DNA from 4 places in the Mesorhizobium sp. UC74_2 genome. Region 3 is predicted to be linked to each of the others. Evidence: predicted binding sites of a transcription regulator. Region 3 holds the regulator's gene; each other region holds the start of a gene.
The links. Region 3 encodes PhoB, which activates phosphate uptake and scavenging genes when phosphate is short. Its sites were predicted from a motif close to TGTCATNNANCTGTCAT; they were not measured.

Region 1: a site for PhoB is predicted at 4,123-4,139, ahead of phnG (phosphonate C-P lyase system protein PhnG). Genes of this name have one in related genera too.
Region 2: a site for PhoB is predicted at 4,434-4,450, ahead of ACFJIU_RS21410 (DUF47 domain-containing protein). Genes of this name have one in related genera too.
Region 4: a site for PhoB is predicted at 1,635-1,651, ahead of ACFJIU_RS09420 (RNA degradosome polyphosphate kinase). Genes of this name have one in related genera too.

What each region holds. Positions count from the first base shown of each region.
Region 1 is NZ_CP170562.1:3,866,312-3,874,171, forward strand. Features, by position in the region: gene phnK (phosphonate C-P lyase system protein PhnK) at 1-612, opposite strand, end outside; gene ACFJIU_RS18830 (alpha-D-ribose 1-methylphosphonate 5-phosphate C-P-lyase PhnJ) at 666-1,562, opposite strand; gene ACFJIU_RS18835 (hypothetical protein) at 1,608-1,817, shown strand; gene ACFJIU_RS18840 (carbon-phosphorus lyase complex subunit PhnI) at 1,822-2,931, opposite strand; gene phnH (phosphonate C-P lyase system protein PhnH) at 2,935-3,546, opposite strand; gene phnG (phosphonate C-P lyase system protein PhnG) at 3,602-4,057, opposite strand; gene phnF (phosphonate metabolism transcriptional regulator PhnF) at 4,206-4,943, shown strand; gene ACFJIU_RS18860 (2-hydroxyacid dehydrogenase) at 5,249-6,157, shown strand; gene ACFJIU_RS18865 (Tex family protein) at 6,192-7,860, opposite strand, start outside.
Region 2 is NZ_CP170562.1:4,419,927-4,427,786, reverse strand. Features, by position in the region: gene ACFJIU_RS21430 (RNA polymerase subunit sigma-70) at 81-1,100, opposite strand; gene ACFJIU_RS21425 (aminopeptidase) at 1,191-2,249, opposite strand; gene ACFJIU_RS21420 (VOC family protein) at 2,439-2,855, shown strand; gene ACFJIU_RS21415 (calcium-binding protein) at 2,970-4,190, opposite strand; gene ACFJIU_RS21410 (DUF47 domain-containing protein) at 4,487-5,128, shown strand; partial or broken gene ACFJIU_RS21405 (anion permease) at 5,134-6,136, shown strand; gene ACFJIU_RS21400 (FAD-dependent oxidoreductase) at 6,338-7,860, shown strand, end outside.
Region 3 is NZ_CP170562.1:6,184,933-6,192,792, reverse strand. Features, by position in the region: gene ACFJIU_RS30200 (ATP-binding cassette domain-containing protein) at 1-84, opposite strand, end outside; gene ACFJIU_RS30195 (sugar ABC transporter permease) at 186-1,502, opposite strand; gene xylF (D-xylose ABC transporter substrate-binding protein) at 1,641-2,681, opposite strand; gene ACFJIU_RS30185 (ROK family protein) at 3,022-4,263, shown strand; gene phoB (phosphate regulon transcriptional regulator PhoB) at 4,309-4,998, opposite strand; gene phoU (phosphate signaling complex protein PhoU) at 5,018-5,725, opposite strand; gene pstB (phosphate ABC transporter ATP-binding protein PstB) at 5,763-6,587, opposite strand; gene pstA (phosphate ABC transporter permease PstA) at 6,602-7,860, opposite strand, start outside.
Region 4 is NZ_CP170562.1:1,946,141-1,954,000, reverse strand. Features, by position in the region: gene ACFJIU_RS09420 (RNA degradosome polyphosphate kinase) at 1-1,569, opposite strand, end outside; gene ACFJIU_RS09415 (zinc-finger domain-containing protein) at 1,715-1,960, shown strand; gene ACFJIU_RS09410 (FAD-dependent monooxygenase) at 1,986-3,218, shown strand; gene ACFJIU_RS09405 (TIGR02117 family protein) at 3,229-3,903, opposite strand; gene ACFJIU_RS09400 (amino acid ABC transporter ATP-binding protein) at 4,001-4,804, opposite strand; gene ACFJIU_RS09395 (amino acid ABC transporter permease) at 4,849-6,006, opposite strand; gene ACFJIU_RS09390 (amino acid ABC transporter permease) at 6,011-7,198, opposite strand; gene ACFJIU_RS09385 (amino acid ABC transporter substrate-binding protein) at 7,261-7,860, opposite strand, start outside.

The sequences.
Region 1 (7,860 bases), 2.3 Mb from region 3:
GTGCGTGACGATGATGACCGCGAGGCCGAGATCGTGAACCAGGCCACGCAACAGGTCGAGCAGGCGCGCCTGCACCGAAACGTCGAGGCCACCAGTCGGCTCGTCCATGAAGACCAGGCGTGGCGCGGTGACCAGATTGCGGGCGATCTGCAGACGCTGGCGCATGCCGCCGGAGAAAGCGCGCGGCTGGTCGTCGATGCGGTCTGCATCGATCTCGACACGGCCGAGCCAGTCGGTGGCAGTGGCGCGGATGTTGCCATAGTGCCGGTCGCCGACCGCCATCAGCCGCTCGCCGACATTGGCGCCGGCCGAAACCGTCATGCGCAGGCCGTCGGCCGGGTTCTGGTGGACGAAGCCCCAGTCGGTGCGCAGCAAAAGACGGCGTTCGGCTTCGCCCAATCCGTACAGGTCGCGCATCTCGCCGTCGCGCATGCGGTAGGACACCGTTCCCGCGGTTGGGGCGAGGCGCGTGGAAATGCAGTTCAGCAATGTCGTCTTGCCCGAACCGGACTCGCCGACGATCGCCAGCACCTCCCCCGGCCAGATGTCGAAATCGACATCGGCGCAGCCGATGCGCTGGCCGTAGTGCTTGCTCACCGACCGAACCGACATCAACGGCAGATTGTCGGTTTCGACCTCCGCATGGTCGATCCCCACCGAAACAGTCATGACAGGGCCTCGCCGGATATTTCGTTGCTATGGCCTGCGGCCTGGTCGCCGCGATGGCCAGCGGCCTGGCGGCTTTCGCAATGGTGGGTGTCGGAGCAGACGAACATGCGCCCGCCGCGATCATCGAGCACGACTTCATCGAGATAAACCTGCTCGGCGCCGCATAGCGCGCAAGGCTTGTCGAAACGCTGCACCTCGAACGGATGATCCTCGAAATCGAGGCTGATCACCTCGGTATGCGGCGGCACCGCATAGATGCGCTTCTCGCGCCCGGCGCCGAACAGCTGCAGCGCCGGCGACATGTGCATCTTCGGATTGTCGAATTTCGGTGTCGGCGACGGATCCATCACGTAGCGACCCTCGACCTTCACCGGATAGGCGTAGGTGGTGGCGATATGGCCGTTCCTGGCGATGTCTTCATAGAGCTTCACATGCATGAGGCCGTATTCTTCCAGTGCATGCATCTTGCGGGTTTCCGTCTCGCGCGGTTCGAGGAAGCGCAGCGGCTCGGGGATCGGCACCTGGTAGACCAGCACCTGGCCTTCCTGCAGCGGCGCTTCGGGAATGCGATGACGGGTCTGGATGATCGTCGCGTCTTGCGTGCTTGTAGTCGTCTCGACGCCGGCAACCTTCTGGAAGAACTTGCGGATCGAGACCGCGTTGGTGGTGTCGTCGGCACCCTGGTCGATGACCTTCAGCACATCGTCCGGCCCCAGGATCGAGGCCGTCACCTGGACGCCGCCGGTGCCCCAGCCATAGGGCATCGGCATTTCACGGCTGGCGAACGGCACCTGGTAACCCGGCACGGCGATCGCCTTGAGGATGGCACGCCGGATCATGCGCTTGGTCTGTTCGTCGAGATAGGCGAAGTTGTAGGTCGCGTTGTTTGTCATTATCGTTCGCTTCCCATCAGGCTTAAACCAGCGGGCAAGTTCCTCATGTTGGACTGGATATTGGGCGGCCTCTTCATTGGATTGCTTATTTTCATCGCCGTGTTTCTTTCCTGGCGCTTCAAGCAACTGAATGCCGATCTGGAACTCTCTCGCCAGAAGGACGGCGTATTGTCTGTCGGCCTGCAGGCCAGCGTTCCTGCGGTGGCAACCAGCGTTGGCTTTGGTGATGGTGGAGGAGATGGAGGCGCCGATTGATCGTTCATTCGGCGGCCTCCCTCGTTTCAAGAACCGCCTCGTCGGTACGCTGCTCGTATTCGGAGCGCATGGTGCGAACCAGACCGAGCTCTGCCTGGAAGTCGACGTAGTGCGGCAGTTTCAGATGTTCGACGAAGCCGGTGGCCTGGACGTTGTCGCAATGCGACAGCACGAACTCCTGGTCCTGTGGTGCTGCGACCAGATCCTCGCCCAGTTCCTCGGCCCGCAACGCACGATCACACAGCGACATAGCCATCGCCTTGCGCTCGGACTGGCCGAAGACAAGGCCGTAGCCGCGTGTGAACTGCGGCGGCGCCTTGGCCGATCCCTTGAACTGGTTGACCATCTGGCATTCGGTCACCTGGACGCGACCTATCGGCACGGCGAAGCCGAGTTCCGGCATGAACACCTCGACGTCGACCTCGCCGATGCGCACTTCGCCGACAAAGGGATGGCTGCGGGCATAGCCGCGCTGGGTCGAATAGCCGAGCGCCAGCAGGAACCCTTCATCGCCGCGTGACAGCGACTGCAGCCGCATGGCGCGCGACATCGGAAACTCGGTTGGCGTCTGGTTGATGTCGCCGGGCTCGAGCGCGGGATCGATGAAACCGTCGTCCTCGATCAGCCCTTCCTGGCCGAGGATGTCGGCCACGCGCATGACCGGCTCCTGGACACCGCCGCGCAGCGCTCCGGCTTCGATCTGCGGATCGCCTTCGAGTTCTTCATCGAGCAGGCGATGCGTGTAGTCGAAGGTCGGTCCGAGCAACTGGCCGCCGGGCAGATCCTTGTAGCAGGCGGACACGCGCCGCTCGACCAGCATGGCGCCGGTATCGACGGGCTCGCTATGCCCGAAGCGCGGCAACGTGGTGCGATAGGCGCGCACCAAGAAGATTGCCTCGATCAGGTCGCCCCGCGCCTGCTTGATCGCGAGCGCCGCCAGCCGGCGGTCGTAGAGCGAGCCTTCGCTCATGACGCGGTCAACGCCGATGCTAAGCTGTTCGGTGATCTGTTCGAGCGTCAGCGTCGGCACCGACCTGTCGCCGCGACGGCGATCGGCCAGCAGGCGGTGGGCATTGTCGATGGCGGCTTCGCCGCCCTTGACTGCAACATACATCGATCAACCCTCCATCTCGACGAGGCGCGCCGAACGCGGCAGGCAGGCGATGGCATCGCCGGCGGCGAGGATGAGGTCGACGCCGCGCGGGAACCGCTTACGATTGGCTTTCCATTGCGCGGCGAAATCCCGTGGCAGGCCACGCGGCGCCAGCGTGACGCGACCGCGTATGCCCGGCCCCCCGAACGTCAGCGGCGCGCCGCCTTCGAGGCCCGGCACCTGCAGGATCAGCGTGGCGGAACGATCGGGATATTCCTGGGTGCCTTGAGCAAAGCGCTCCAGCGGCGGCATGGTCAGGGGAGCGCCGACCAGGGCGAATGCAACGTCACCGCAGGTCGCCATCTCGCGGGCGCCGGTATGGAAGGCAAGCCATGCGCGCAGCGCGGCATGCTCAGCCAGCGAGGCATCCAGCCAGAACGGTGTATCGGCATCGATCAAGGCACAGGCCACGGCGCCAGCGGCGCGGCCGAGCGGTGCGGGTGGCGTCACCACCGCGTCGACCTCGACGATCGTCGCAGGCTTCGCCATCGCATCCATGACGGCGCGAAAGACGGATTGGGCATTCAGGACCGGATCGGAGAACCCGCCCTCCAGGGCAGTCGCTTCATTCAGCATCAACCCTCTCCTCGCACCATGGTGACCACCTTCAAGGCGGTCGCTTCGCTCAACATCAGTCCTCTCCTCGCACCATGGTGAAAAAGTCGACGCGCGTGGCCGCTGTCTGTTGCCGGCGCGTCTCGTCGGCAATATCGAGCTCGCGCCGTATCGGCTGGATCAGTTCGGCATCGATGCGCGCGGCAGTCCCGGCATTGCGGCAGAGCGCATCGATGACCGCCGAAAGCCGCGCCTTGGCGTGATCGCGGCCGAGCATCATGGCATGACCGACCGAACCATCCTCCAGCTTGACGCTGGCGCGGGTAACGGTCGCCTCGCCGACATTGAATGGCTCGCCGGTGCCGCCGACACGTCCGCGCAGCATCACCAGGCCAGCCTCGGGTCCGCGCAAAGGGGTGTGCCTGGGCTGCAGTCCGAGCGTCGTCCACAACGCATTCAGCCGCTCGCTGCTGCAGCGCGCCAGGACCGCCATCCGGTCCCGCCGCGCGGTTTGATCCGCCGTGATGTTCATGCCAACCTCAAATTTGTCTATTGATCTAGACAACTAGATAACTTAACTTGTCTTAGACCCGTTGAATGACGGAAGAATGACAACAAGGGCGGGCCGCACTAATTTGACCGAAATAGATGCGGCCCGGGCCCCGTGCATGTGAGGAAAAATGTCGAAGTCGGCATTGCATCGAGGGGTGGGCGTCGCGCTGTGGCGACAGATCGGCGACGAGATCCGGCGCGGGATCGGCAGCGGCCTTGCCGACGAGAACGGCCGCCTGCCGCCCGAGGCCGAGCTTGCGGCACGGTTCGGCGTGAATCGGCATACGGTCCGTGCCGCCATCGCCGCCCTTGTCCATGAAGGCGTGCTTCGCAGCGAGCAGGGACGCGGCACCTATGTGCGGCGTCAAAAGCGCCTCACTTATCCGATCGGTGCCAGGACTCGCTTCTCCGCCGGACTTGAAGGCCAGGCGCGGGACCGTCAGATCGAACTGCTCGACCAGGCCCGCGAGCCTGCCAACGCTGCGGTTGCCGCCGCACTCGGGCTTGAGGTCTCCGAAGAGGTCATCCGCCTCGAGATGCGCGGTCTCGCCGACGGCGTTCCTGTTTCACGTTCCACCGCATGGTTTCATGCCACACGTTTCCCAGATATCGCAGGGCATTTCGCCAGCACCCATTCAATTACCCGGGCGCTCGCACTCTCCGGCATCACAGATTACCGCCGCGCCTCGACGACCATCGAAGCGCGGCATGCTGATGATACCGACACGCGCGATCTGCAGCTTTCACCCGGCGCCATCGTACTGGTCGCACGTGGCATCAATGTCGACAGCAGCGACAAGCCGATCCAGTATTCGCAGACGCGCTTCTCGGCGGATCGCGTGGAACTGACGGTCAGTCCCGGCTAGCGCGCTCAGCCCCACAGCATCAGGGCGACCCAGCAGCCGACGATGGCGGCAGCTGCGATCGGGACACCCCAATCCGAGAGGAAGTGCGCGGGACGGTTTGTGTCGAAGTGGAGGAATGCCATAGCATGCCCTCCTCAAACGGGCTGGATGTCGCCCTCCTGCAGCCGAGCCCAGTTTCGGCTGTCGACTGAGATGATTATACACCCTGGTGGCGTTCTCCACCAAACGGATCGTGCAACAGCGCATCGGCGCGAGAAACGCTCCATGGAGGTCGATTGAAACCGCAGCTCTTGCTCGTTGAACCGATGATGGCGGAGATCGAAGCCAGGCTCGATGCCGGCTATCAGGTGCACCGCCTCTTCGACGCCTCGCAGCGTGACAGTGTCGAAGCGGCGCGCAGCGACATTCGTGCCGTCGTGACTGGCGGCGGCACCGGCCTGACCAATGACTGGATCGACCGGCTGCCCGCTCTCGGTATCATTGCCGTCAACGGCGTCGGCACGGACAGGATCGATCTGGCCTACGCCCGCCAGCGCGATGTTCATGTCAGCACCACACAGGGCGCGCTGACCGACGAAGTTGCCGACATGGGGCTGGCGCTGATCCTTGCCGTGCTGCGCCGGATCGTCGAGGGCGACGGCTTCGTGCGCAGTGGCCGCTGGCAGGCAGGCGAACAATTTCCGCTCGGCTCCAGCCCGCGCGGCAAGCGGCTGGGCATCCTGGGGCTCGGCCAGATCGGCCGCGCGCTGGGCACGCGCGCCGAGCTGTTCGGCATGGCTGTGCGCTATTCAAACCGGACGCACTATCACGACGTCGCCTGGCCGCATTTTTCTGATGCGGCCAAGCTTGCCGCCGACAGCGACGTGCTTGCCGTCTGCGTCGCGGCGACGCCGGACACGCGCCGTGTCATCAACGGGGCCGTGCTCAAGGCACTCGGCCCGCAGGGCACACTGATCAACATCGCGCGCGGCAGCGTGGTTGACGAGGATGCGCTGATTGCAGCCCTGCGCGACGGCACGATCGCGGCGGCCGGTCTCGACGTGTTCGAGAACGAACCGGCCATCCGCAAGGATTTTCTCGACCTGCCCAATGTCGTGCTGATGCCGCATCAGGCCAGCGCCACCATCGAGACACGCCGCACCATGGGAAATATGGTGTTGGCGAGCCTCGACGCCTATTTCACCGGAAAGCGGCCGGAGAACACCGTGAACTGACGTCCGGCGTCTGGCCTGTCCGTCCGGATGGCGTTCATCGCTTCTTGAAGGCCTCGGCCAGCGCCGCGCCAAACGCACCCTGCGACGGCGGCGCCTTGTCCGGCCTGCCCCTGCCTTGCTGCGGCATCGAAGGTTTTGTCGGACCGTCCTGGCGAGCCGGCCTGGCCGAACCGCCATCGCCGTCGCGCCGCATCGTCAGGCCAATGCGCTTGCGGGCAATGTCGACATCGACCACGCGCACCTTGACGATATCGCCGGCCTTTACCACCTCGTGCGCGTCCTTCACGAACCTGTCGGCCAGTTGCGAGACATGCACCAGGCCGTCCTGATGCACGCCGATGTCGACGAAGGCGCCGAATGCGGCGACATTGGTGACCGTGCCTTCCAGCAGCATGCCCTGCTTCAGATCCTTGATGTCATCGACCCCGTCGGCAAAGGTTGCCGTCTTGAAGCCCGGGCGTGGATCGCGGCCAGGCTTTTCCAGTTCACCGATGATGTCGCGCACGGTCGGCAGGCCGAAACGCTCGTCAACAAAAACGCGCGGGTCGAGCGCCTGCAGCATGGCGCGGTCGCCCATCAGAGCGCGCAGGTCGCGCCCGCAGGCGGCAATGATCTTCTTGGCCACGCCATAGGCTTCGGGATGCACGGAGGATGCGTCCAGCGGCTCGGTGCCGTTCGGGATGCGCAGGAAACCGGCGCTCTGTTCGAAGGCCCTTGGTCCGAGCCGCGACACCTTGAGCAGTTCCTGCCGACTGGGGAACGGCCCATTGGCATCACGGTGGGCAACGATTGCTTCCGCCAGCGAGGCACCAAGACCGGACACGCGTGCCAGCAGCGAGGCTGACGCCGTGTTGAGGTCGACGCCGACGGCATTCACCGCATCCTCCACCACGGCGTCGAGCGAGCGCGCCAGCCGGTACTGGTCGACATCGTGCTGGTATTGCCCGACACCGATCGACTTGGGCTCGATCTTGACGAGCTCTGCCAGCGGATCCTGCAGCCGGCGGGCAATGGAGACGGCGCCACGGAGGGAAACGTCCAGGCCCGGGAATTCGGCGGCAGCCGTTTCAGAGGCGGAATAGACCGATGCACCGGCCTCGCTGACGATCACCTTGAGCGGCTTCGGCGCCGGCATGTCGCCAAGCAGTTCGGCCACCAGCTTCTCGGTTTCACGGCTGGCCGTACCGTTGCCAATGGCGATCAGCTCGACATTGTGCTGGCGCATCAGCCGGGCGAGTTCGGCCTGGGCGCCGCGCACGTCGTTCTTCGGCTGGAACGGATAGACCGTCGCCGTTTCCTTGAGCTTGCCGGTGCCGTCGACCACAGCCACCTTCACGCCGGTGCGGATGCCCGGGTCGAGCCCCATGGTGGCGCGCGAACCGGCAGGAGCGGCCAGCAGCAGGTCCTTGAGGTTGCGGGCGAAGACATGGATCGCCTCTTCCTCGGCGCGTTCGCGCAGGTCGCGCATCAGATCGAGCGACAGATGCAGCGACAGCTTCACGCGCCAGGTCCAGCCGGCGACCTCGGTCAGCCATTTGTCGCCCGGCAGCACGTTGCCGATCGCCAGCGTCTGCACAATGATGCGCTCCACCGGCTTGACCGGCGAGGTATCGTCGGCATCGACTTCGATCGCCAGCGACAGCACATCCTCATTGCGGCCGCGCAGCATCGCCAGCGCCCTGTGGCTCGGCGTCGTCGCCCAG
Region 2 (7,860 bases), 1.8 Mb from region 3:
TGAGGACTGTTGTGCAAGGGTCGTTCTATTTTGAAGCGCGGGGGAGTGCCGGCACCTCCCTCATCCTAGCCGAAACGCGCCTAGCCGATCTCGTCACGCATGCCGAAGCGGCGGCAGACAACGGGGTCGATGAAACTGTCGATGGCGCTGATGCGGCCGCCGGCGAAGCTCAACAGCACGACGCCGCCCGGCCGGAAACGGTCGTCGCCTGCCTGCCTGATGTAGCAGGCGAAGCCGGGCTGGCCGTTGCCGCGCAGCGGCTCCAGCCGCCAGGGCGTCTGGAACACGCGCTCGGCGAAGAATTGTCCGACGAATGCGCGGCCATCGAACCAGGCCGGCAGCGGCGGCATGGTGAAGCGGACATCGTCGCTGAGCAGCTCGACCATCGCGGCGATGTCGCGGCTTTCCCAGGCCGCGACGAAGGCCTGCAGCAGCCGTTCGAGCCCTTGCGGGTCGACGGGCTTCTTCTCGCCGATGTCGGTCCTGGCCCGCATCGTCTGCCGCGAGCGCTGCAAGGCGCTGTTGGCCGAGGCCACACTGGTGCCAAGCATGTCGGCGGTTTCGGCGGCCGAGTAGCCCAGCACTTCGCGCAGCAAGAGCACGGCGCGCTGCAGGCCGGGCAGTTGCTGCAGCATGGCAACGAAGCCGAGCCCGATGGATTCGCGTCGCAGCAGGATCGCCGCCGGATCGTCATCGTCCGCCAGTTCGCCATCCGGCAGCGGTTCCAGCCACACGGCTCCCTCCACCGGCTCGCCGAGTTCGGCGGTGGAGCGAAGTGGTGCGGCGCGATCGCCTGACGTCAGGCGCCTTGGGCGCTTGGCAATCATGCGCAGGCAGATGCGGGTGGCGATGCTGGTCAGCCATGTGCCGGGCGAACTGCGCGCCTCGAAGGACCCCAGGCCACGCCATGCGGCCAGCAATGTCTCCTGCAGCGCATCGTCGGCGTCGAAGGGCGAGCCGAGCATGCGGTAGCAATGCGTGTGCAGCCGCCTGCGGAAGGGCTTCACCAGCTGGTCGAAGGCCGATGTGTCACCGGCCCTTGCCTGCCGGAGCCATTCGCTTTCGGGGTCGGCTGGTTTCTGGACACTCATCTGGTGCATGGGGAGAACCGTGAATGGGAGGGCCGCCGCCCGGCACCTTAAAACGGCACACGTGCTTGCACAAAGTGCTGCCGATTTCTTCCGCCCGGATCAACGGCACGACTTTGCAGCCGCAAGCGCGTTGCCGCGGGCAGGCTGCGGCAGGTTCCCGATCCGCTGCACGGCGGCGTAGAACCTCGGATAGTCGCCGGAGCAGAGATCGAACAGACGCAGGAATGCCGGCACCTGTTCGCCATAGACGGCGGTGGCGGCGAGCTTGGCGTTGTTGATCGGGGCCTTGAACCAGCCGTCATAGCCCCGGTATCCCGCCCAGCGCCTGTCGCGCATCAGCCTGTAGCGCGCCCGCAGCGTCTCGATCGTCGCGGCCTTGGCCGCCGCCTTCTGTTCGGGCGTTCGCGCGCTTTGATAAACCTGCTGCAATTCCTCGCGGGTCGTCGCCAGAAGGCCGAGGAAATCGGCCCGGCGCCGGCGGTCGGCTTCGTAACGGCGCAGCCCGGCGAGATTGCCGCCGGCGCGCAGCCATTTGCGCACCCCGCTGGTTTCGACCGCCACGGCGAAGGCCTCGTTGAAGGCGGAATCGCCTTTCACATAAAGCCGCTGATGCGCCAGTTCGTGGAAGATCAGGCTGGCCAGGAAGGTGTCGTCCGGACCCAGCATGGTCGAGAGCAGCGGGTCGCTCGACCAGCCGAGCGTCGAATAGGCGGTGACCCCGGTGACATGGACGTCGAACCCTTCCTTCTGCAGTGCGACGGCGTTTTCCGCCGCTTCCTTGCGGTCGAAATAGCCGCGATACGGCACGCAGCCGAACACCGGAAAACACCAGGTTCGTGGTGTCAGCGAGAACTGCGGCGCCGCGAACACCGCCCAGGTCACCGCCTCGCGGCCGATGTCGACATAGCTGCGGTAGCTGCTGTTGTCGGGCAGCGCCAGCGCCTCCGTCGCATAGCGCCGGATCGCGCTTGCCGATTGCAGCTTGGCGCGCAATGCCCCGGGCGTCGCCGGGTCCTTGATCAGTGTCCCGACATTTTTCCGCGCGGCCATGATCTGCACATGGCCCTCGAGCGACTTCGCATAATAGGAGATGCTGGTGCAGCCGGCCACACCGGACGCCATGACCGCCGCCACGAGCAAACGAAAAACACGCTTCACCGGCTGCCCCGCCCTGTTCCACCGGCACGGTCTCAACAGGCGCGGCGATTTTCGTCAAGGCCCGGAAGGGTCAACTTAACAGGAACCCAGCGCTAGCCCCCGCGTTCGACCTGCAGCGACGTTGCACGCGGGCGGCGGGCGAGGGCGACCCGCGAAGGGCGGTGCCGCCCGCACATGGAGGAACTGCAGATGAACATCGCACCACAACTGGCCTTCGCCGGCGAGTGTCGGCAGGCGTTCGAATTCTATGCCCGGCTGATGGGCGGGGTGATCACGGTGATGAACACGTTCGGCGCCAATAAAGACAAGGCGCTGCCGCCGGGATCGACGGCCGCTGCCGCCGACCAGGTCCGCTTCGCCGAGCTCAGCCTCGGCAAATCTACACTCAGGGGCAACGACGTGCGGGCCGACCAGCACAGGCCGATGCAGGGCTTCAACGTCTCCCTGCACATCGAAGGCGCCGATGAGGCACGCCGCATCTTCGAAGCGCTGGGCGAAGGCGGCACCGTGACGACGCCGCTGGCCGAGGTCGACTGGGCCGAGCGGTTCGGCATGGTCACCGACAGGTTCGGCGTGCCCTGGCTGGTGCTGGCGGCGAAGGGCTGAGCGCGATCGGGAAACCGTCCGGAATGACAGAGTTCCCGTTCGCCGGCGCTAAACTGTCCAGAGCGTCCTTCCCAGCGCCACGCCGGGCACACCCGGCGCGGCGGAGGGCAAGCACTACACCACGATGAAATCCGCGCTGGTCAGCGCAAGGCCCGCTTCGAGCGCGGCGAAGTCGGTGAAGCCGCCGGCGGCGTCGCCATTGGCATCATAGGTCAGGTGGCCGGTGGCCGGGTCGTAGATGATGCGGTCGTTCGCGTCATGCGCCGCCGTGCCGACATGGAAGGCGGTCTCGTCGAGTGCGCCCGGCGCGCCGAGCGCGGTGAAGACGGCATTGTCCAGCCAGATCGTGTCGTCGGTTACCGAAAAGTCGGCGATCCTGTCGACATTCGAACCGGGGTTGAGCGCGCTGTCGAACACGAATGTGTCGTTGCCGTCGCCGCCGACCAGCGTGTCATTGCCGAAGCCGCCGGCCAGCGTGTCGTCGCCGGCGCGGCCATCCAGCCTGTTGGCGCCGGTGTTGCCGGTCACGACATTGTCGAGGTCGTTGCCGCTGCCGTTCAGATTGCCGCTGCCGGTCAACGTCAGGTTCTCGATGTCGCCCTTGAAGATCGTCGTGTTCGAGAGCGAGACGGACAGGCTCGATTTCACGGTGTCGATGCCGTCGGGAGGGATGCCGCCATCATCGGCTTCGTCGACGCGGTCGTCGGCGCTGTCGATGACATAGGTGTCGTTGCCGGTACCGCCCCACAGCTTGTCGCCGCCGGCGCCGCCGTCGAGCATATCATTGCCGTCGCAGCCATAGAGCCGGTCGCGCCCGCTGCCGCCATCGAGCGTGTCGTTCCCGGCTTCGCCGGAGAGGAAGTCGTTGCCACCGCCGCCGCGCAGCACATTGGCTGCGGTGCTGCCGACCATGGAATCGTCGAAGGCGGAGCCGTCGACATTCTCGATGCCCAAATAGGTATCCTGGGCCCTGTCGGGATAATATGACGGGTCGCCGACACCGCGTCCCAGTTCGAGATCGAGCGTTATGTAGCCGGGAGCGTCGGCGTAGCTCACCGTATCGTTGCCGGCGCCGCCGTCGAGCACGTCGCCGCCGAGGCCCGCATGCAGCGTGTCGTTGCCGGCGCCGCCATGAAGCTCGTCGCGACCGCCATCGCCCCACAGCGTGTCATTGCCTTCGTCGCCCCAGAGCTGGTCGTCGCCGTCGCCGCCTTTGATGCTGTCGTCGCCGCGAAAGCCGAAAAGACGGTCCTTGCCGCCGAAACCGAGGATCTGGTCGGTGCCGTTGCTGCCGTAGAGCTGATCGTCTTTTTCAGTACCGGGAATATAGGCCATGGTGGATCTCATCTCCGTGACAAGCCCCATAGCCCTGCGGCGCGTGCTTCGCGCCAGACACCTCGGCGGGCCCGTTGCCGTCCCATGGCCTGCCGGAGCGCATGCGCTCCCTTCGGTATCGGAGCGATGGTGGCATACGGAACTTGACCATTTTATGACCCGGTGCGGCCTTAGCCGTCCCGCCTGCCGCAGATCCGGGTGGGCGAATGGATGTTCAAAAGCCGGCTATCTGTTTGCGTTATCCGGCATAAAGGCGTTATTGGCTTGCCGACTTGCAGACGATGCGGAGAGAAATCATGCTGGGCTGGTTCAGGCGGCTGTTGCCGCGCGAAGACCGTTTCTTCGACCTGTTCGAACAGCATTCCCGCACCGTCGTCGGCGGCGCGGAAGCCTTGCAGCAGCTGCTGCAAGGCAAGGATGTCGAGCGCTGGTGCAAGGAGATCGTCGAGCTCGAAAACCAGGCCGACGCGATCACCGCGGAAGTGCTGCTGGCGGTGCGCCGCTCCTTCATCACGCCGTTCGACCGCGGCGACATCAAGGACCTGATCCAGTCGATGGATGACGCCATCGACATGATGCACAAGACCGTCAAGACGGTGAAGTTGTTCGAGAAGCGCGAATTCGACCCGCTGATGCAGGAGATGGGCGTCGTCATCGTCGAGGCGGCCAGGCTGGTCGCTGAGGCGATCCCGCTGCTCAACAATATCGGCACCCACGCGACACGGCTCAACGCCATCGCCGAGCAGGTGATGCGCGTCGAGGGCCGCGCCGACGACCTGCATGAGCAGGGCTTGAAGGATCTCTTCCGCCGCCACGGCAAGACCGATCCGATGGCCTACATGATCGGCTCCGAGATCTACGGCGAGCTCGAGAAGGTGGTCGACCGTTTCGAGGACGTCGCCAACGAGATCAGCGGCATCGTCATCGAGAACGTCTGAGCGACATGGACCCGACCATCGCCTTCCCGATCCTGGTCGCGCTGATCGGCGTCGCGCTGTTCTTCGATTTCCTGAACGGCCTGCACGATGCCGCAAACTCCATCGCCACGATCGTTTCGACCCGGGTGCTGCGGCCACAATATGCCGTGCTGTGGGCGGCCTTCTTCAACTTCATCGCCTTCACGGTCTTCGGCCTGCATGTCGCCGAGACCATCGGCAAGGGCATCGTCAATGCCGACATCGTCACGCCGGGCGTGATCTTCGCGGCGCTCACCGGGGCAATCGTCTGGAACATCGTCACCTGGCTCGCCGGCATCCCGTCCAGCTCCTCGCATGCGCTGATCGGCGGGCTGGTCGGCGCCGGTCTCGCCAAGACCGGCTTCAGCGCCATCGTCTGGAGCGGCCTTTTGAAGACGGTGGCGGCGATCGTGCTGTCGCCGCTCACCGGCTTCGTGCTGGCGCTCGTCCTTGTGCTGATCGTGTCCTGGGTGTGCGTGCGCCAGACGCCGTTCGCCGTCGACAGTTCCTTCCGCGTCCTGCAGTTCTTCTCGGCTTCGCTCTATTCGCTCGGCCATGGCGGCAACGATGCGCAGAAGACCATGGGCATCATCGCGGTGCTGCTCTATTCGCAGGGCATGCTCGGCGACACATTCTACGTGCCGTTCTGGGTGGTCATCACCTGCCAGAGCGCGCTGGCCATCGGCACGCTGTTCGGCGGCTGGCGCATCGTGCACACGATGGGCTCCAAGATCACCAGGCTCAATCCCATGCAGGGCTTCTGCGCCGAAACCGGCGGCGCCATCACCCTGTTCGCGGCGACCTGGCTCGGCATTCCGGTCTCGACCACGCACACCATTACCGGCGCGATCATCGGCGTCGGGGCGGCGCGCCGCGTTTCGGCCGTGCGCTGGGGCATTGCCGGCAATATCGTCATCGCCTCGGGTGGTGACCTTGCCGGCCACCGCCGCGATCGCCGCCCTGACCTACCTGGCGCTCAGCCTGTTCTAGCCGGAAAACCCCTCGGATACCCTGAAAAATGCGGAAGGGCAGGTTGCCCTTATTCGGCTCGGTTGCCCCTGGCTCAACCGCGCGGGAATTTCGTTCACATTGACTGCCGGCCCCGATTGTCGGTCCATGGGCGGCATCGTCCTGCCGTGGCAGGCGAAATGGCAGCGGGTACCGGCGCGTGCAACGCCCCAGGGAGGCAGAATGTCCGAACGGCAATTCAGGCGTCTGTTCACGCCGGTCACCTTGCGCGGCAAGACCCTGCGTAACCGCATCGTCTTTGGCGCGCACACCGCCAACATGGCCGTGGAGGGCCTGCCGACCCGGCAGCATGTCGGCTACTATGCCGAGCGCGCCATCGGCGGCGCCGGCATGATCGTGGTCGAGCCGATGCCCGTGCATCGGGCGGCGGTGCTGACCCGCGGCAATTTCCGGCCATCCGATGACGGTGTGGTCCCGCATTTCCGCAAGGTGACGGAGGCGATCAGGGGCAATGGCGCCGTCGCCATCCAGCAGCTCTACCATGTCGGCCAGCACGCCGATGCCGACAACTCCTTCCATGCCGGCTGGTCGCCGTCGGGCCTGCCGAGCTACCACGATTCCGACGGCTCGCACCGCATGACCGAAACCGATATCGAGGAGACGATCGACGGCTTCGTCCAGGCCGCGCGGCGCTGCCGCGAGGCCGGCTTCGACGGGGTCGAGGTCTGGGCCGCCTATCATTCGATGCTCGACCAGTTCTGGACGCCGTGGTCGAACCGCCGCGACGATGCCTGGGGCGGCAGCCTCGAGAACCGCACCCGCATGAGCCGCGAGGTAATGAGCCGCATCCGACGTGTTTGCGGCGACGATTTCATCGTCGGCCTTGCCATCAATGACGACCCGGATGTCGAGGTGGCGCTGTCGCGCGAGGCGCTGGCCGAGATCATCGACCGGCACGACCGCGATCACCTGATGGACTATGTTACCTGCGGCTCGGGCAGCTATTTCGACTTCTACAAGATCATGCCGACCTTCCTCTATCCGGAAAAGCTCGGCGCCGATCTGGCGGCGGTGCTGAAATCCACCGTGCGCCATGCCCTGGTGACAGCCGAGAGCCACATCCGCACGCCTGAGAATGCCGAGAGCGTGCTCAGCGAGGATCGCGCCGATCTCGTCTCCATCGTGCGCGGCCAGATCGCCGACCCGCACCTCGCCAACAAGGCAGCCGCCGGGCGGCCCGAGGACATTCGCGGTTGCCTGTCCTGCAACCAGATGTGCTGGGGCCGGCGCTCGCGCGACTACTGGATCAGCTGTGTCATCAATCCGTCGGCCGGCCGCGAATGGGAGTGGGGCGGCGACCGGTTCACGCCGGCGCCGAAGCCGAAGCGTGTGCTTGTCGTCGGCGGGGGGCCGGCCGGGCTGGAAGCCGCGCGCGTGGCGGCCGAGCGCGGCCACCGGGTGGCGCTCGCGGAAGCGTCGGACCGGCTTGGTGGGCAGTTCCGGCTTGCCGGCATGCAGCCGCGCCGCGCCCAGATCATCGATCTGATCGACTGGTACCAGCGCCAGCTCGCAAAGCTCCAGGTCGATATCCGCTACGGCCAGTATGTCGAGGCCGACGATGTCGCGCGCGAAGGTGTCGACCACGTCATCGTCGCGACCGGCTCGCAGCCGCCGGATGGCGCGTTCCAGCGGGCGCTGCCGCAGTTCGACGCGATCCCCGGCGCGGGCGTCATGCTTTCGGCGGA
Region 3 (7,860 bases):
ACTGGCACCATCCACGGCACGAATGCCGCCGAATGCAATGGAGATGTCCTTCATTTCGACGAGCGGAGTTTGGGTCTGTTCCATGGTCCTGCCCTTTCTGGAGCGTTTCCGATTTCCGGAAACGCGGAAACACTCTGGCTCTTTGTTTTACGCAATTGCGGACGCAAAACCGCTGCGCAATTGCTCTAGACGCGCTTGCGGTACATGGTGTCGAGCCAGACGGCGACGACCAGCACCAGTCCCACGACGATGTTCTGCAACGGCGTATCGAGGCCGAGCAGAACCATGCCCGACTGCAGCGATTGCATCAGCAAGGCGCCCAGCATCGCGCCAATGATCGTGCCGGAACCGCCGGCAAGCGAGGTGCCGCCGATGACGGCAGCCGCAATCACCAGCAGTTCGTCCAGCGTGCCAAGCGAATTGGTCGATGCATTGAGACGAGCCGATGAGATGGCGGCGGCGATTGCAGCCAGCACGCCCATGATCATGAACACCTTCATGGTCACCCAGCGCGTGTTGATGCCGGCGAGATTGGCTGCTTCCGGATTGCCGCCGATGGCGAAGACGTAGCGGCCGAAACGCGTGCGGTTGGTGACGAAGGTCATGACGAGCCCGACCGCGACCGCCATCAGCACGGGGATGGCGATGCCGTGGGCGATGAAGAGACCGCCCTCGGGGACCGTGATGTTGTTGGCGGCAGCATATTTGTTCACGACACCGACCGGCCACGGATAGGAATTGGCGATCTTCACCGCCCCGAGGATGACCGCGCAGGAAATGACCCCGAGGAAAGCTTCCGCCCAGACCGGGCGCAAGGGAAACTTGAAGCGCTTGCGCTGCACGCGGCCGTTGAACAGCATGGCGACCACCCCGGCGCACGCCACAAGGCCGAGCACCCAGCTCCAGGTCGATCCGATCGATCCGGCCGGACCACCACCCATGAGCTGGAAAGTTGCATCCATCGGCGCCACCGTGCGGCCGCTGGTGATCCACCAGGCGACCCCGCGCCAGATCAACAGGCCACCGAGCGTGACGATGAAAGCCGGCACCTCCAGATAGGCGATGATGAAGCCTTGCAGTGCACCGATTGCGAGGCCGACCACGATGCCAGTTGCCAGCGCTATGATCCAAAGCCACGGATTGCCGAGCTGCATGCCCATCACCCGGATCAGGAATTCGGCCTGGGCCACGCCCATGACCATGCCGATCACCCCCTCGACCGAACCGACCGACAGATCGATGTTTCGCATGACGATGACCAGCACCATGCCGGTCGCCATGATGGCGACGGACGAGGTCTGCACCGACAGGTTCCAGAGATTGCGCGGCGTCAGGAAGAGGCCGCCGGAAAGCAGATGCAATCCCACCCAGATGATCAGCAGGGCAGCGACCATCCCAAGCATGCGGGTGTCCAGTTCGGTCGCCTTGAGAAAGCGCCCGACCGCGGACAGTTCCGCTGCGCGGGCGCGATCGACCGGCGCATTCGAGGCCGTATCAGTCATGATATTCCTCCCAGACCACACACCGCCTTGGCGGCATGGCGTGCCACTTTACAGGGACTCTTGAGCTCCGGGGGTGGGAGCCATTGCAAAAAGACCACGGCTCTCAGGCCGTGGTCTCGTTTGTTGTCGCGGGCGCGCTTAGTTGCAAGCCTTGACGGAACCGGCCTTCACGCCCTGGCAGACGACATCCTTGGAAACCCAGCCGGCGTCGATGACGACGTTGAGATTGTCCTTGGTGATCGCGACCGGGGTCAGGAACACCGACTTGACGCTGTTGCCGCCCGGAGTGGTGAAGTCGGTGACGTTGGCGATGTCGCTCGTCTTCTTGCCGTCGGCGAGTTGCGCCGCGATTTCCGCGGCATTCTTGCCGAGATCACGGGCGTCCTTGAACACCGAAACGGTCTGCGTGCCCAGCGCGATGCGGTTCAGCGCGGCATGGTCGCCGTCCTGGCCCGAGACCGGAACGGAACCCGCCAGGCCCTGTGCCGCCAAGGCGGCAATCGCTCCGCCGGCGGTGCCGTCATTGGCGGCCACGACGGCATCGACCTTGTTGTCATTGGCGGTCAGGAATTGCTCCATGTTCTTCTGGGCATTGGCCGGCAGCCAGCCGTCCGTGTAGGCCTCGCCGACATTCTTGATCTTGCCTGCGTCGATTGCTGCCTTCAGCACTTCCATCGAACCTGAGAACAGGAAATCGGCATTCGGGTCGGTGCTGGAGCCCTTGATGAAGACATAGTTGCCTTCCGGCTTGACGTCGAAGACGCCTTTCGCCTGCAACCGCCCGACTTCCTTGTTGTCGAAGGTCAGATAGAAGACGTCCTTGTTTTCGATCAGACGGTCGTAAGCGATGACCGGAATGCCTTCGTCGACGGCCTTCTGTACAGCCGGGCCGATGGCGGAGGTATCCTGCGCCAGGATGACAAGGGCGTTCGCGCCCTGCGAGATCAGGCTTTCGACGTCGGTGAGCTGTTTGCCGGGATTCGACTGCGCGTCAGCGGAAATATATTTGTCGCCCGCCGCTTCGATCGCCTTCTTCATGGCGGCTTCGTCGGTCTTCCAGCGCTCTTCCTGGAAGTTGGACCAGGACACGCCGATCACCTTGTCCTTCGCTTCGGCGACAGCGGAAAGCGCAAGCGTCATGGCGGCACCCGCCAGAATGGCGGCCGTAAATTTCCTCATTTTTTCCTCCCCGCGCCCAAGGGCGCGCTTGTGTGCGTTGGCCGTTGGAGAAGCTTTTTTTCGAGCTTCGAAAAAATAATCGCGCAGGTACAGCCTTCTGTCAACGGGATTCGAGTCCTTCGCGATATTTTTTTCGGATCACGAAATAATAGTGACGACGAGGGCATGTTCTGCCACTATCTGTGGAGGAGCGCGCTGTCGCGACGGCAGGAGCGAAACGGGTTTTGCATTCGCTCATGCATCGACCTATGCACGAACAGCGCATCTGGAACGCCATTGGCGGCCCAAGCGCAACGGCTTCGGTGTCCACGGGGCCGGCGGGGGGAGGAACGGCAAGGACATGACTGTCGGGATCCGTCACGACGATTTGCGCCGCAGGAACCGCGCGATGGTGATTGCTGCCGTGCGTCGCTCCGGTGAGCCGTCCCGCACGGAAATCACCGCCATCACCGGCCTCAGCCATTCGACCATTTCAGCGATTTCGTCTGATCTCATCGCGGAGGGCATTCTGCGCGAGGGCCGCAGTGAACCGACGGCATCGAAGCGGGGGCGTCCGCAAGTGGGGCTGCAGCTCGACCCCGGCGCAGCGGCTGTACTGACGGTCGTTCTGTCGCTCAACCTTTTGACGGCCGCAGCCATCGACTATTCGGGCAAGGTCCTGACCGAAGAAACACGCCGTCTGGACACACTGTCTCTGCCCCGGGAAGCGCTGGTCGATGAATGTGTCGAGATGGTCCGGCGACAGCTCCACGACCGGAGCCTGGCAAGACATCGGGTCCTGCGCATAGCTTTCGCCGTTCAGGGCACGGCAGATTCGCATGCGCGCACCATGCTGTGGACGCCAATCACCCCGCATGGCGATATCCCCTTTGCCGATATCCTGGAAAACGCTTTTGGCATTCCCGTCATCGTCGAGAACGACTGCAACATGATGGCGGTCGCGCTGCGTTGGCGCGGCACGGACCGCTACCGTGACGACTTCATTGCCGTTCTGCTTTCGCACGGCATCGGCATGGGCATCGTGCTCAATGGCGAATTGTTCATCGGCACCCAGTCGTCCGGCGGCGAATTCGGACACATGATCCACCGGCCGAATGGCGCGCGATGCCGCTGTGGCCGCCATGGCTGCGTCGAGGCTTATGCCGGCAACTATGCGATCTGGCGCAGTGCCCACGGGCTCGATGAAAACACCGAACCGGCCGCTGACATTCCCGACGACGAAATGCAGAGGCTGGCTGAAAAAGCACGCGCAGGCATCGGCCCCGAACGCGAGGCCTATGAACGCGCAGGCACAGCCCTCGGCTACAGCCTCGGTTCACTTTTCGCCGTCATCGACCCTGCCCCGGTAACCTTTGTCGGCATCGGTGCAACGGCCTTCGATCTGATCGAGCCGGCATTGCGGCGGGCAATTGCCCAGACCGCCGGCGGACAACATTCGAATTCAATTGTCTTTGATACGGAACCCAAGGAGCAGATGCTGATCCGCGAAGGCTGCGCCATGCGCGCGCTGACCTTCATCGATCAGGAGATCTTCGCGCTTGGCGGTCCGATGGCTCCCACCCCTCAGCTTCTGGAGGTCTGAGCCGGCGATCAGGGCGCAATACCGATGAACCGGCGTTGTCCCTGATCAATCCTCGCGGATGGCGTAGCCCGAGCCGCGTATCGTGCGGATGACGTCCGGCATGCGGCCATTGTTGACCGCCTTGCGCAGGCGCCCGACATGCACATCGACTGTACGCTCATCGATATAGATCGTCTCGCCCCAGACATTGTCGAGCAGCTGGCTGCGCGAGAAGACCCGCCCGGGATGCCGCATCATGAATTCCAGCAGCCGGAACTCCGTCGGCCCGAGCCGGATCTCGCTCTTCTTGCGGTAGACCCGGTGCGACTCGCGGTCGAGTACGATGTCGCCGACCTTGAGCACGGAAGACAGCACCTCGGGTTTCGCGCGGCGCAACAGCGCCTTCACGCGTGCCATGAACTCAGGCATCGAGAATGGCTTGACTAGATAATCATCGGCACCGGTGGACAGACCGCGCACACGGTCGCTTTCCTCGCCGCGTGCCGTCAGCATGATCACCGGCAGGCGCTCGGTCTCCGGTCGCATCCGAAGCCGCCGGCACAATTCGATGCCGGATACTGCCGGCACCATCCAGTCGAGCACCAGGAGATCCGGCACATTTTCCTGAAGCCGGATTTCGGCTTCGTCGCCCCTGGCTACGACCTCGACCTGGTAGCCCTCGGATTCCAGATTGTAGCGGAGGAGGACGCCCAACGGCTCCTCGTCTTCCACCACCATGACACGCGGCGCGATCATCTTGCCGTCCGTCCCGTGGTCAGGCCGCCGGAACGGCAGCAGCCGTCTCGTCGAGCTTTGGCCGGTTGGGCGGCAACTGCTCGCCCGTCAGCACGTAGAAGGCGTTCTCGGCGATGTTGGTGACATGGTCACCGATGCGCTCGAGATTCTTGGCGCAGAACAACAGGTGCGTGCAGGCCGTGATGTTGCGTGGATCTTCCATCATGTAGGTGAGAAGCTCGCGGAAGACGGAGGTGTATTTCACATCGATCCGCTCGTCGTCAGCCCTCAGTTGGGCGAGCCCCTCTGCGTCCCTCGCCGCATATTTCTCGACGACACCGTCGACCTGGTCGAGCACCAGATGGGCCATGGCGTCGATCGAATGCGAAAGGTCGCGCGGCGTGGCGCCCTGCCCGACCGCGCCGACACGCTTGGCGATGTTCTTGGCCAGGTCACCGATGCGTTCCAGATCTCCGGCCATGCGGATGGCGCCGACCACGGCGCGCAGGTCCTGCGCCATCGGCTGGCGCTTGGCAATCAGCGTGATTGCCTTGGTGTCCAGCTCGCGCTGGCGCGCATCCATGATCGCATCGTCCGACACGACCCGTTGGGCAAGTCCATTATCTGACTTCAGCAGCGCCTTGGTGGAGCTTTCGACCATCGAGCTCGCCAATTCACCCATGTCGCTGATGAGCCTGCTGATTTGTCCGAGCTCTTCGTCGAACGATGCGACGGTATGTTCGCCCATATTTATGTCCTCTTTTTCCTCGGCAGCAATCGCTCACTCAGCCGAAACGGCCGGTGATGTAGTCCTGCGTGCGCTTGTCGTCGGGGTTGGTGAACATCTTGTCGGTAGCACCTTCCTCGACCAGGTAGCCGAGATGGAACATCGCCGTGCGCTGCGAGACGCGGGCGGCCTGCTGCATCGAATGGGTGACGATGACGATCGTATAGTTCTGGCGCAGTTCGTCGATCAGTTCCTCGACCTTGGCGGTCGCAATCGGATCAAGCGCCGAGCACGGTTCGTCCATCAGGATGACTTCAGGCGACACCGCGATGGCGCGCGCGATGCACAAACGCTGCTGCTGGCCGCCGGAAAGGCCGGTGCCGGGCTCGTTGAGGCGATCCTTCACTTCATTCCAGATTGCAGCCTTCTGCAGGCTGGATTCGACGATACGGTCCATCTCCGCCTTGTTCTTGGCAAGGCCATGGATGCGCGGTCCGTAGGCGACGTTCTCGTAGATCGATTTGGGGAACGGATTGGGTTTCTGGAACACCATGCCGACGCGGGCACGCAGTTCCACGACGTCGATCTTCGGATCGTAGATGTCTTCGCTATCGAGGGTGATCTTGCCACCGACCTTGGCCGCATCGATCGTGTCGTTCATGCGGTTGAGGCAGCGCAGGAAGGTCGACTTGCCGCAGCCCGAAGGGCCGATCAGCGCCGTCACCTGATTCTGGCGGATGTCGAGATTAACGTCGAAGAGTGCCTGTTTCTCACCGTAGTGCACGGTCACCTTGTCGCCGCGCATCTTGATGATTTCGTTCGTCTGGGCGCTCATCTGGCTGCTCACTGCCTGTTCGAGGGTCTTTTCCGTCATGATATTCATATCAGGCTCCCTTTCTACCAGCGCCGTTCGAAGCGGCGCCTGAGCACGATCGCTGTGATGTTCATGGCCATCAGGAAGACCAGAAGGATGATGATTGCGCCGGACATGCGTTCCACGAACGCGCGTTCAGCTTCGTTGGCCCACATATAGATCTGCACCGGCAGCGCCGTCGCGGGATCAAATGGGGTTGCGGGATAGTTTGCGACAAATGCCACCATGCCAATCAGCAGCAGCGGCGCCGTTTCACCGAGTGCGCGCGCCAGGCCGATGATCGTGCCGGTCAGGATGCCGGGGGCAGCCAAGGGCAGGATGTGCTGGAACACCATCTGCATCTTCGAAGCGCCGAGACCGAGCGCGGCCGAGCGGATCGAAGGCGGCACGGCCGCGAGTGCGGCACGCGTTGCGATGATGATCGTCGGCAGCGTCATCAGCGTCAGCACCAGGCCGCCGACGAAAGCGGCCGAGCGCGGCATGCCGAGGAAGTTGACGAATACGGCGAGGCCGAGCAGACCGAACACGATCGAGGGCACGGCTGCCAGATTGTTGATGTTCACCTCGATCAGGTCGGTGAACCGGCTCTTCTTGGCGAACTCCTCGAGATAGATCGAGGCGGCGACGCCGATCGGCAATGCAAGCAGAAGCACGATTACCATCATGTAGAATGAACCGATGATGGCAACACCGAGGCCCGACGTCTCGGGGCGGCTCGAAGCCCCGAATGTGAACAGGCCGGTGTTGAAATGCTCGGCCATCGCGCCTTCGGCCTTGAGCTTGTTCATCCATTCGACCTGCTGGTCCGACACCTTGCGGCGATCTTCGGGCACAGTGAGATCGATCTGGCCCTTGAAGGCGGAATCGAGGTTGGCGCCCGCCAGGATATTGACGGTGCGTGTGGTGCCGATCACCTTCGGATCGGAAACGACCACGTCCCGCAGTTGCACGCGAGAACCTTCGGAGAGGAAGCCCTTCAGCTTCGTCATCATCGGCTTGTTTTTCGCGTCGATGCCGAGTTTTTCGGCAAGCGCCTTCTGTGCCAGTGCCGGATAGTTGGCGGTCAACAGGACTTCCGGGTCCGTTGCCCGCTTGTTGTCCGGATCGATCACCTTCTCATCGAAGGTGACCGGCAGCGACACCGTCGTCTGCCAGAAGGACGTATAGCCCTTGGTCAGGATCGACAGGAGCATGACAACCAGGAAGGCGAGGCCAATGCAGATGGCCAGCACGCCATAGAGGCGGAAACGGCGTTCGGCGGCATAGCGGCGCTTGAGGCCGA
Region 4 (7,860 bases), 2.0 Mb from region 3:
CGTGTAGGGAGACAGCGCAAGACGCATCTCGCCGGTCGGCTCGGCGTAACCGGTGATGAAGTTGAAGATCTGCGCGACATCGCGGGCAATGCGTGCATCGGTCGTGAAGAAGGACAGATCGGTATAGATGCGCGCCGTGATCGGGTGATAGTTGCCGGTACCGAGATGCACGTAGTTGCGCAGCCGGCCGTCTTCGCGCCGCACCACCAGTGACATCTTGGCATGCGTCTTCAGTTCGAGGAAACCGAACACGACCTGCACGCCGGCCCGCTCGAGATCGCGCGCCCAGCGGATATTGGCCTCCTCGTCGAAACGCGCCTTCAATTCGACCAGCGCGGTCACCGATTTACCCGCTTCGGCGGCATCCGCGAGCGCGCGCACGATCGGGCTGTCATTGGAGGTACGATACAGCGTCTGCTTGATCGCGACGACCTCAGGGTCGGCTGCGGCCTGGCGCAGGAACTGCACGACGACGTCGAATGATTCATACGGGTGATGGACGACGATGTCCTTCTCGCGGATCGCCGCGAAACAGTCGCCACCATGTTCGCGGATACGCTCCGGAAAGCGCGGATTGTAGGGCACGAACTTCAGATCGTCGCGAGCGATGGAGACGATCTCGGATATCTGGCTGAGTGCCAGCGGTCCGGTCAGGACGCTGATCCGACTCGACGAGACGCCGAGTTCACCGGCGACGAACTCACGCAGTTCCTCGGGCATCAGGTTGTCGAACTCGATACGGATCACCGAACCGCGGCGGCGGCGCTTCAACGCCGTCTCGAACAGCCGCACGAGATCCTCGGACTCCTCCTCGACTTCGATATCGCTGTCGCGGATGATGCGGAACGTGCCGGAACCCGTGACCTCATAGCCCGGGAAAAGCTTGCCGATGTAAAGACCGACCACCGCCTCGAGTGGAATGAAGCGCACATGGCCCTTGCGATCCGGCAGGCGGATGTAGCGTTTCAGGGCCTGCGGCAAGCGCAGCAGCGCGCTCATCGTCTCGCCGTTCTTGCGATGCCGCAGCTGCAGGGCGATCGAAAAGCCGAGATTGGGAATGAATGGGAACGGGTGCGCCGGGTCGATCGACAGCGGCGTCAACACCGGGAAGACCTGCTCCTGGAAATGCTCTTCCAGCCAGATACGCTCGTCCTTGGTCAGCACGTCGCCGGCGACCGTCTCGATGCCTTCCTTGTTGAGCAGCGCCATCAGCGCCGAGAGGCTCTTCTGCTGATCCTCCTGCAGGCGCTCCACTTCACGCAGCAATTGCTCAAGCTGCTGCTCCGGCGTGCGCCCGTCCGGGCTTTTCAGCACGATGCCTTCGCGTACCTGCCCCGCAAGGCCGGCGACACGCACCATGAAGAATTCGTCCAGATTGGCGGCGGAGATCGAGAGGAAGCGAACGCGCTCGAGCAGCGGGTGGTGCGCGTTGAGCGATTCCTCCAGCACACGGCGGTTGAATTGCAGCCAGGAGAACTCGCGATTGACGAAGCGATCAGGATTTCCGCCCTCGACGCTTGCCGTTTCGACATTGATGAAGTCGGCCTGGACCGGCTTGAGCTCGTTCATGTCCGCCTTTCTCTCCAGCGAGTCACACCGGTTAACCGGCTCAATTTATCCTGTGACAGGGTTTTGCGACAGTTTCATTTCATCGAACTTGCAAAGAACACAGATATGCTTCAAACGCATGTCGTATGCGCTGAAGGAGACGATGATGGCCGGCGGTTCCATTCCCCATTTCCAGAACGATGCGGGCCATCCGGCGATCGAGATCGGCGTGCGCGAATTCATGTGTGTTGGTGCCAACCCGCCTTTTGATCACCCGCACGTCTTCCTCGATCTTGGCAGCGACGACGAGAAGGTCTGCCCGTATTGCTCGACCCTTTATCGCTATTCGGCCAAGCTGAAAGCGACCGAAACGGTGCCGCCAGGCTGCCTCTACCTCGATCGCGCCGCCTGATCTTTCCGATCGTTCGATCATGACCATGGATGCGCGGTCTCGCCCAGTCGTGATCGCCGGTGGCGGCATTGCCGGACTGACGGCCGCGCTCGCCTTCGCGCAGCGTGGCTTCACAGTCGAGATCTACGAACAGGCACCTCGCCTCGAAACCGTCGGTGCGGGTATTCAGCTTTCCCCGAACGCGACACGAATCCTGGCAAGCCTCGGCGTGCTGGAGCGGCTATTGCCGATGGCAGTCAGGCCGGAGGCCGTTGTGCTCAAGGATGCGGCCAGCCTGAAAGAACGCGCGCGCGTTCCGCTTGGAGCCTTCGCCGAACAGCGCTGGCTGGCGCCTTATCTCACCGCCCATCGCGCCGACGTGCAGGCGGCGCTGGTTGCGCAAGTGGCTGAAACAGCCGGCACTCGGCTGATCACCGGCGCGACGCTAAAGGATATCGGCACCTCCCCGGAAGGCGCTATCGGCACCTTCGAACAGGACGGAACACAGGTTCGGCCAATGGGCTCACTCCTGATCGGCGCGGATGGCGTCTGGTCGAAAGTCAGGGAGCTGCCGGGACTTGCCGGCAAAAGCCGTTTCACCGGCGAGCTCGCCTGGCGTACCACCATCGCCGCTGATAGCCCGGCCGGCAGGACTTTTGCCCTGGTGGGCGCGGCTGGCTGTGTCACCGCTTTCCTGCATTCCGGTTTTCATCTCATTGCCTATCCGGTCAGCGCAGGCACGGCCATCAACCTCGTCGCCTTTACCAGGGGCGAGCGTATCGCCGAGGGCTGGTCCGGCCACGCCGATCCGGCAATCCTGACTGGAGCGCTCAGGGGAGCGGCCCCTGCCTTGGCGAGGCTGATAGCGGAAGCGGGAACATGGCTGGCCTGGCCGCTGCATGCAGTCGACCCAAAACCGTCATGGACACTGCCGCGAGGCGTTGCCCTGATCGGCGATGCAGCACATGCCATGACACCATTTGCGGCACAGGGCGCGGGCATGGCGATCGAGGACGCAGCCACGCTTGCTGCCTGCGTTGCCGGATCTTCGCACAGCATTGCCCAGGCACTGACAAGCTGGGAGCAGCAGCGCAAGCCGCGTGTGGCCAAGGTCGCGCGACGCGGCGCACTCAACCATCTCGCCTGGCACGCGGCAGGTCCGGTAGCGCTGGCGCGAAATCTTGTCCTGAAGTCGCGCTCCGGCGAACGCCTGGCCGCCGATCTTGACTGGCTCTATGGCTGGCGGCTCCCGAATACCAGCCTCACGCATGGCGCCTGACGACGTTGGCCTATTGTCTGTTGTAGAGCTGCATCGACAGGTTTAGCGACCAGGGCAGCGGGTTCCACCAGCCAGTCCGCAGACCAGCCACTCGCAGCGCCCTCGCCGTCCAGGTGTTGCAGCCGACAAGCGCGTTGAAGGCACCTTCGGCTTCGTAAAAGCCGTCGCTGGCGCCGTAGCCGGCACCCGGAATGAATTTTGGCCGATCGGCCTGCCGCGAGAAGCTGGCGGCGATGAAATCGAGCAGCGCTGCGAACCGTTCTTCGCTGACATCATAGCCAACCACGGCGGGATGTGGTTCCGGGATGCGGCCGGCGACATCGACATGCATGACGGCCGCATCCACTGTCAGCGCCCTGAGCACCGGCAGAGGCTTCAGGTCAGACCAGGTCGGCGTCTCGAGATAGAAGGCCCGGCCACCCCAGCCAAAGATGAGATACCGCACGCCTTCCCCATTTGCGGGAATGCCGTCTTCCAAGAGGAACCGGAAACGCTCCAGCACCGCGGCATCGACCGGAATGGCGATGTCCGTATGGATCGGATTGCTGATGACATAGATGCGCCGCGTGGTTCTGCCTTCATCCGCGCCCGTTGACCAGAACGGTCGTGGAACAACCGTGCCCAACACGGCGATGACGGCAACCAGGGCCAGAATACTGAGAACAAAGCGAAAGACCCGTCTCATAGTGATGTCCCACAAAAGCCGTGTGGCGAGGCCTTTTGTCGACCCAAGCAAAAGGCCCCGCCTTGCGACGGGGCCTTTCTGGATTACCGCAGCGAGATCAGTGCAGGATCTGGCTGAGGAAGAGCTTGGTGCGCTCGTGGCGCGGATGATCGAAGAACTCGACCGGCGTGTTCTCTTCCACGATCTGGCCCTGATCCATGAAGATCACGCGGTTGGCCACCTTGCGCGCGAAGCCCATCTCGTGTGTCACGCACAGCATCGTCATGCCCTCTTCGGCAAGGCCGACCATCGTCTCCAGAACTTCCTTGATCATTTCCGGATCCAGCGCCGAGGTCGGCTCATCGAACAGCATGATGCGCGGGTTCATGCACAGTGAACGCGCGATCGCCACGCGCTGCTGCTGGCCACCCGACAGCTGGCCCGGATATTTGTGCGCCTGCTCCGGGATCTTGACGCGCTTGAGGAAGTGCATGGCGGTCTCCTCCGCCTGCTTCTTCGGGATCTTGCGCACCCAGATCGGCGCCAGCGTGCAGTTCTCCAGGATGGTCAGGTGCGGGAACAGGTTGAAGTGCTGGAACACCATGCCGACCTCGCGGCGCACCTCGTCGATCTTCTTCAGATCGTTGGTCAGTTCCTTGCCGTCGACGATGATCTTGCCCTTCTGGTGTTCTTCCAGACGGTTGATGCAACGGATCATCGTCGATTTGCCCGAGCCAGAAGGACCGCAGATGACGATGCGCTCGCCGCGCATCACCTTCAGGTTTATGTCCTTCAGCACATGGAACTCGCCATACCACTTGTGCATGCCGACGATTTCGATCGCCACGTCGGTATCCGACACATGCATCTTCTTGGTGTTGACGCTCAGCTCTTCCGCGCTGACTGCATTCTCAGAGGCCATAAGCCATTTTCCCCTTGTTGATTCTTACGCCGACCGGCTTGCGGTCAGCGCTTGTAACCGGTGTCTAGCCGGCGTTCCATGAACATAGAATAGCGGGACATGCCAAAGCAGAACAGCCAGAATACCGCCGCGGCGAAAATAAGCCCCGACGCAGGTGTCTGCGGCGATGCCCATGAAGCGTCGGAGAAATTCTGGCGCACGATCGCCAGCAGGTCGAACATCGAGATGATGTAGACGAGGCTGGTGTCCTTGAACATGCCGATGAAGGTGTTGACGATACCGGGAATGACCAGCTTCAGCGCCTGTGGCAGCACGATGAAATACATCTTCTGCCAGTAGCTCAGCCCCAGCGAATCGGCACCCTCATATTGTCCCTTCGAGATCGCCTGGAGGCCGCCGCGCACCACTTCCGCCATATAGGCCGCGGCAAACAGCGACACGCCGATCAGAGCGCGCAGGAACTTGTCGAAGGTCACACCGGCCGGCAGGAACAACGGCAGCATGACACTGGCCATGAACAGCACCGTGATCAGCGGGATGCCGCGGATCGTCTCGATGAAGACGACGCATATCATCTTGACGACCGGCATCTTCGAGCGCCGGCCAAGTGCCAGCAGGATGCCCAGCGGCAGGGAGACGACGATGCCGACAAAGGACAGCGTCAGCGTCACCATCAGGCCGCCCCACAATGGCGTCTCGACATGCGGCAGACCGAACATGCCGCCCACCAGCAGGACGAAGGCCACCACCGGCAGGACCAGGAAGAACAGCACCGCATTCAGCCCCTTGTGCGGAACACGCGGGATCAACAGCGGCGCAAGCAGCGCGACAAACAGGATGCCGACCAGGATCGGCCGCCAGCGTTCCTCCAGCGGATAGCGTCCGAACATGAACTGGCCGAACTTGGCATTGACGAAAGCCCAGCAGGCACCGGACCAGCCGTCGGGCTGGATGCCTCCCTGCGCCACGGTCGCGCAGACCGAGCGGTCGGGACCTGTCCATTGCGCCTGCACGAATGCCCAGTCGATGATCGGCGGCAGGATCATGGCGAGCAGCACCAGCCCCAGAAGGGTCAGGATGGTGTCACCAACCGAGGCAAAAAGGTTCTTGCGGACCCAGGCAACCAGCCCCCGCTCTCCCGCAGGCGCAGGCATCGCCTGCGCCATCTCGCTACGAACCCAGGAAAGATCAGTCTGTGTCATGATCTTACCTCTCCACCAATGCCATCTTGGCGTTGACCACGTTCATGATGGCCGACGTCAACAGGCTGAGACCGAGATAGACCGCCATCATGATCATGATGGGTTCAATCGCCTGGCCGGTCTGGTTGAGCACGGTGCCAGCGATGGCTGTCAGATCGGGATAACCGATCGCGATGGCCAGCGACGAATTCTTGGTCAGGTTGAGATACTGGCTGGTCAGCGGCGGAATGACGATGCGCATCGCCTGAGGAACAACGACGAGGCGAAGGATCGGACCTGAGCGCAACCCAAGCGCCCCGGCGGCTTCTGTCTGCCCCCTGCTCACGCCGCGAATGCCGGCCCGCACGATCTCGGCAATGAAGGACGCGGTGTAAAAAGAGAGCGCCAGATAAAGCGACAGGAATTCCGGCTTGACCTGGAAGCCGCCGGTCAAATTGAAGGTCGACTTCTTCGGCAGGTCGAAGGAAAGCGGAAAACCGCTGGCGGCATAGGCGAGCAATGGCAGTCCGACGATCAACGCGACCGAGGTCCAGAACACCGGGAATTGCTGGCCGGTTGCCATCTGTCGCTGGCGCGCCCTGCGCGCAACGAACCACGACATGGCGATGCCAAGTACAAAGGCCAACAGGATCAGCCACGCCCCCTCGCCCCAGACGGCGCGCGGGAAGTAGAATCCGCGACTGTTCACGTAGGAACCGAACGGCAATTCGATGCTGTCGCGCGGCAGTGGCAGCACCGACAGCACGCCGAAATACCAGAAGAAGATGACCAGCAGCGGCGGGATGTTGCGGAACACCTCGACATAGACGGTGCAGATCTTGCGGATCAGCCAGTTGTTGGAGAGCCGGCCGATACCGACCATGAAACCGATGATGGTTGCCGTGATGATCCCGGCAAGCGCGACAATCGCCGTGTTGATCAGGCCAACGAGGATGGCGCGGCCATAGGTGTTGTCCGACGAATAGGCGATGGCGCTGTCGGCGATATCGAATCCTGCGCGGCCTTTCAGAAAAGCGAAGCCGGACGCGATGCGCAAGCGCTGAAGGTTTTCGATGGTGTTGTCGACAATCCACCAGATGAGCAGGATCAACGCCAGGGCGGCTACGACCTGGACAAAGATGCTGCGTACTCTCGGGTCATTGATCAAGGAGCCGCGAGTGGGCTCCTCGCGAAGAACTTCCTGCGATGCCATGGGTCAATCCCCTGAATGAGAAACCGGGAGGCAGCATGCTGCCTCCCGGACGATGTTCTCGATCAGCGGATCGGCGGAGCGTATTGCAGGCCGCCCTTCGTCCAGAGGCCATTGAGGCCCCGCGCAATCTTGAGCGGGCTGCCGGCACCGACATTGCGCTCGAACATTTCGCCGTAGTTGCCGACGGACTTGACGATGTTGACGACCCAGTCGTTGGAGACGCCGAGATCGGTGCCGAGCTTGGTGTCGGCTTCCTGGCCGAGCACGCGCTTCACTTCAGGACCACCCGAAGCCTTCAGCTCGTCGACATTGGCCTGGGTGATGCCGAGCTCTTCTGCCTGCAGCAGCGCGAAATAGGTCCACTTGACGATGTGGTACCACTGGTCGTCACCCTGGCGTACGGCCGGTCCGAGCGGCTCCTTGGAAATGATTTCCGGAAGCACGACATGGTCGCCCGGCGAGGACAGCGTCAGGCGGATGCCGTAGAGGCCGGACTGGTCGGTGGTGTAGGCGTCGCAACGGCCGGAATCATAGGCCGCATTGGCTTCCTCGACCTTCTCGAAGACGACCGGATTGTATTCCATCTTGTTCGCCTTGAAGTAGTCGGCGAGGTTGAGTTCCGTGGTCGTGCCAGACTGCACGCACACCGCGGCGCCCGAGAG